2 regions of the Streptomyces sp. 2114.4 genome follow, and region 2 is predicted to be linked to the other one. Evidence: riboswitches for the same ligand, from Rfam matches in the RefSeq annotation. Region 2 holds a riboswitch; the other holds the start of a gene.
The links. Region 2 has a riboswitch for ZMP and ZTP ahead of CFW40_RS02975 (bifunctional 5,10-methylenetetrahydrofolate dehydrogenase/5,10-methenyltetrahydrofolate cyclohydrolase). Riboswitches for the same ligand answer to the same signal wherever they lie in the genome.
Positions count from the first base shown of each region.

Region 1: another riboswitch for ZMP and ZTP. It lies ahead of glyA (serine hydroxymethyltransferase); the one in region 2 lies ahead of CFW40_RS02975 (bifunctional 5,10-methylenetetrahydrofolate dehydrogenase/5,10-methenyltetrahydrofolate cyclohydrolase).

Region 1 is NZ_FYEY01000001.1:5,063,288-5,065,668, reverse strand. Features, by position in the region: gene glyA (serine hydroxymethyltransferase) at 1-835, opposite strand, end outside; ZMP/ZTP riboswitch at 877-968, opposite strand; gene rocD (ornithine--oxo-acid transaminase) at 1,210-2,381, shown strand, end outside.
Region 2 is NZ_FYEY01000001.1:715,403-717,783, forward strand. Features, by position in the region: gene CFW40_RS02975 (bifunctional 5,10-methylenetetrahydrofolate dehydrogenase/5,10-methenyltetrahydrofolate cyclohydrolase) at 369-1,223, opposite strand; ZMP/ZTP riboswitch at 1,244-1,332, opposite strand; gene CFW40_RS02980 (hypothetical protein) at 1,382-2,381, opposite strand, start outside.

The DNA.
Region 1 (2,381 bases), 4.3 Mb from region 2:
GCGGACCGCCCTGCAGACCGGGGAAGACGGCCTTGTCGACCGCCTTGGCATGGCTCGCCCGGGACATCAGCATGGCGCCGCGCGGCCCGCGCAGGGTCTTGTGGGTGGTGGTGGAGATGACATCCGCGTGCGGTACGGGCGAGGGGTGGGCGCCGCCCGCGATCAGACCGGCGATATGGGCGATATCGGCGACGAGGACGGCGTCGACCTCCCGGGCGATCTCGCCGAACGCGGCGAAGTCGATGGTGCGCGGGACGGCGGTACCGCCACAGAAGATGATCTTCGGGCGTTCCTTGCGGGCGAGGTCGCGCACCTCGTCGAAGTCGATCAGCGCGGTGTCGGGGCGTACGCCGTACTGGACGCCGCGGAACCAGCTGCCGGTGGCCGACACCCCCCAGCCGTGCGTGAGGTGACCGCCCATCGGCAGCGCCATGCCCAGCACGGTGTCGCCGGGCTCGGCGAAGGCGAGGTAGGCGGCGAGGTTGGCGGGCGAGCCGGAGTACGGCTGGACGTTGGCGTGCTCCACGCCGAAGACGGCCTTGGCCCGCTCGACGGCCAGCGTCTCGACCCGGTCGATGTTCTGCTGGCCTTCGTAGTAGCGACGGCCCGCGTACCCCTCGCTGTACTTGTTCTGCAGGACGGTGCCGGTGGCTTCCAGGACGGCGGCGGAGACGTAGTTCTCGCTGGGGATCAGCCGCAGGGTGTCGGCCTGCAGCTGCTCCTCGGCGCCGACCAGCGCGGCCAGTTCGGGGTCGGCGGCGCTCAGCGCGGGATGCGGAAGGGACTGCGGAGTGAGGGACTGCGGGGTGGGCTGTGACACGGGGGCCTGCGACATGGCGTCCTCCGGGGCGGTCGATCGGTGATCCGGTCGTGGTCCCGGGGTGCCCAGGCGGGGCGGCACCTCGTGATGGTGGCCGCACACCGCTTCCTCGAGGTTGTTTCCCCGTACGCCAGTCGCGGTGCGCACCCAGAGTCTAAGACACCCCCGACCCCTCAGGACGTCCTCAGGGCACTCCTCAGGGAGCCCCCCGGGGAGAGTCCCCAGGGCGTCTCCCACAGGAGCGTCGCCCAGGACATCCCCCGGGGCATCCCCCAGGACCGCCCCTGCCCGGCGGATCTTCGCAGGCCAGTCGCTCCTGGCCGGCGCAACAATGGAAGGGGAAGCGGCAGCGCCCGCGCCCCGCACGGTTCTACCGATCGGAGTCACCGGTGACGTCCACGGAACGCAGCATCGCCGCCGCCGAGGCCCACAGCGCGCACAACTACCACCCGCTGCCCGTCGTCGTGGCCACCGCCGAGGGTGCCTGGGTGACGGACGTGGCGGGCCGTCGCTACCTGGACATGCTCGCCGGGTACTCCGCGCTGAACTTCGGGCACGGCAACCGCCGGCTGCTCGACGCGGCCAGGGCCCAGCTGGAACGCGTCACTCTCACCTCCCGCGCCTTCCATCACGACCGGTTCGGCGACTTCTGCACGCAGCTGGCCGCGCTGTGCGGGATGGAGCTGGTGCTCCCCATGAACACCGGCGCCGAGGCGGTCGAGACGGCGGTGAAGACGGCCCGCAAGTGGGGCTACCAGGTCAAGGGCGTCCCGGACGGCCACGCGAAGATCATCGTCGCGGACCACAACTTCCACGGCCGGACGACCACCATCGTCTCCTTCTCCACCGACCCCGAGGCCCGCGCCGGCTTCGGCCCGTACACCCCCGGCTTCGAGATCGTCCCGTACGGCGACCTGTCCGCGCTGGCGGCCGCCCTCGACGACCACACGGTCGCGGTGCTGCTGGAGCCGATCCAGGGCGAGGCGGGGGTGCTGGTGCCGCCGCCGGGCTATCTGGCGGGCGTACGGGAGCTGACCCGCAGCCGGAACGTGCTGTTCATCGCCGATGAGATCCAGTCGGGGCTGGGCCGCACCGGCCGGACCTTCGCCTGTGACCACGAGGGCGTGGTCCCCGACATGTATGTGCTGGGCAAGGCGCTGGGCGGCGGCGTGGTGCCGGTGTCGGCGGTGGTGTCCTCCCGTGAGGTGCTGGGCGTCTTCGCGCCCGGCGAGCACGGCTCGACGTTCGGCGGGAACCCGCTCGCCTGCGCGGTGGCCCTGGAGGTGCTGGCGATGCTGCGGACCGGCGAGTTCCAGCAGCGGGCAACGGAGTTGGGCGAGCATCTGCACGGCGAGCTGGGGCTGCTGGTGGGCGGCGGCGCGGTGGACGCGGTGCGCGGCCGCGGGCTGTGGGCCGGAGTGGACATCAACCCGTCACGCGGCACCGGCCGGGAGATCTCCGAACGGCTGATGGCGCGCGGGGTGCTGGCCAAGGACACCCATGGCGCCACCATCCGGCTCGCCCCGCCGCTGGTGATCAGCAAGGAGGACCTGGACTGGGG
Region 2 (2,381 bases):
GGAGTAAGTGAACGTCAGAGGGGGCTGGCCACGGTGGTAGCCGATTTCCTCGTGCCGACAAGGTGCACCGGACCATTCAGGTACACCCCCACCGGCCTTCTTCCCACCCCCCAACGGGAGGGGACGGGCCGGAGCGGGTGGGGTGCCGGGCTTTGCTTCCGAAGGCTCCAAGAAAGAGCAAAGGCGGAGCGCAGCGGAGCGTAAGCGAAGCAGTCCGGACACCCACCCGCGCAGGCCCGTCACCGCACCCCGACAGCCCCGCGCAGCGGACCCCGCCCCGCGCAGCGGCACGGCCCGCCGCCAGGCGCACGCGCAACGACGCGAAAGCCGAAAACGGACCTAGGCAAAGCGCAGCGAAACGGTGTCGGTCAACTTGCCGTCATCTGGACGGCAGCCGCGTCGACGGTCTGGGTGAGCAGGGTGGCGATGGTCATCGGGCCGACGCCGCCGGGGACGGGGGTGATCAGGGAGGCGCGGGTACGCGCCGAGTCGAAGTCCACGTCACCGACGTTGCCGGGGTTGGAGCCGGCGTCGATCACGACGGCCCCGGGCTTGAGGTGTTCGCCGCGCAGGAATTGGGGCCGCCCCACGGCGGCGACCAGGACGTCGGCGTCCTGGGTGATCGACGCGAGGTCGGTGGTGCGGGAGTGGCAATAGGTGACCGTGGCGTTGCGGGCGAGCAGCAGCATTCCGACGGGCTTGCCGAGGATCGCACTGCGCCCGACCACGACGGCATGCTTGCCGGCCAGGTCGACGTCGTAGTGATCCAGGAGGCGGAGGATGCCGCCGGGCGTGCAGGAGGCGAAGCCGTCCAGACCGAAGCTCATCGCGGCGAAGGAGTGGCAGGTGACGCCGTCGACGTCCTTCTCGGGGGCGATGGCCTCGAAGGCGGCGCGCTCGTCGATGTGCGGCCCGGCCGGGTGCTGGAGCAGGATGCCGTGGACATCGCGGTCGTTCGACAGTGCGGTGATCGTGTCGACCAGCTCGGCGGTCGTGGTGGCGGCGGGGAGCGCGACGTGCCGGGAACGGATCCCGGCCTTCTCGCAACGGGCCCGCTTCATGCGGACGTACGTCACCGAGGCGGGGTCGTCGCCCACCAGTACGGTGGCCAGACACGGGGGCGTGCCGGTCTGCCGGGTGAGGTCCGCCGCACGTTCCGCGGCCTGTTCGACGATACGGCGGGCCAGTGCGCTGCCGTCCATGAGGCGGGCGGTCGGGGTCATCGGTGCTCCTGAGCGTCGTGTCGGATCGCCCAGGCGCGCGGCACCGGCCAGGAGTGGCCGAGCCGCTCCCCGGTGGTACTCCACCCAAGCGCCAGTCACGGCCCGGCGCCCACTCTAATCGACGTCCGGACGCCGTGGCCCCGGGGAAGCCGGCCCCGTCACACACCCCCTTGGCCAGGGGCGGAGAGCGGCGGCGTGGGGGAGGTGGTGGCTTCCCACTGGCTGAGGATGCCATCCCAGTCGTGCTGGGCGGCGGTGATGGCGTTGGCGTCCCAGGTGGGATGGGAGGCCTGTTGATACTGCTGATGCGGTGAGTGGTGCTGGTGCGGTGAGTTTTGCTGGTTCTGCTGTAGCTGTTGCTGGTGGTTCGGCAGGTGTTGCGGGTGCTGCTGTACGTGCTGCGGGTGCTGCTGTGGATGCTCCTCGTACACCCGGTACTCCTGGTAGTCCTGGTACTCCTGCTGGTCCCGGTAGTTCTGGTACGGCTGTTGTTTCCAGGGCTCCTGCTCGTAGGGCTCGCGTGGGGGTTGCTGTGGTCGCTCGCGCCAGGTCGACGAAGTGCTCTCGTGCTGCTGGGCGGGCGGGAGGTGGGCCAGCCGGCGGTGCCGGCCCAAACGGTCCGGCGGCGGGGTCTGCACCGGACGGCTCTCGGCGGCGAGCTGTTGTGCGCGTGCCACAAGGAGCCGGACATCGAGCCCGAGTTCGGTGGCGAGGGCACTGAGGTCAACTCCGCTGTGCCAGCTGCTCATCAGGACCGCGTCCAGGGCCGGCGCCCAGGCCGGCTCGTGGGGCTGGGGGGCAGGGGAAGCGTGGGGGGCGGCAGCGGGCGGTGTCGTTGCCGGGCCCACGGGCTGCGCCGCGGGGGGCGTCGTGGACTGTGCCGTGGGAGGTGTCGCGAGAGGCGCGGCGGGAGGCGTGGCGGTCTGCTGGGCGGCGGGCTGCTCGCGTGTGGTCTGGGCGAGCAGGCTCTTGGCGACCGCGCGGGCGTCCTCCTTGCCCACCGTGCGGCGGGCCAGGCGCACTTCGCGCTCGTCCAGGCCGAGCAGCTCCGCCACCACCGCGTCGCTGCCCACGGTCACGGCGAAGGCGGCCAGGGTCCGCGAGCGGCGGGCCTCGGCCTCGTCGAGGAGTCCCTGCGTACGGCGGACCTCGTCATCG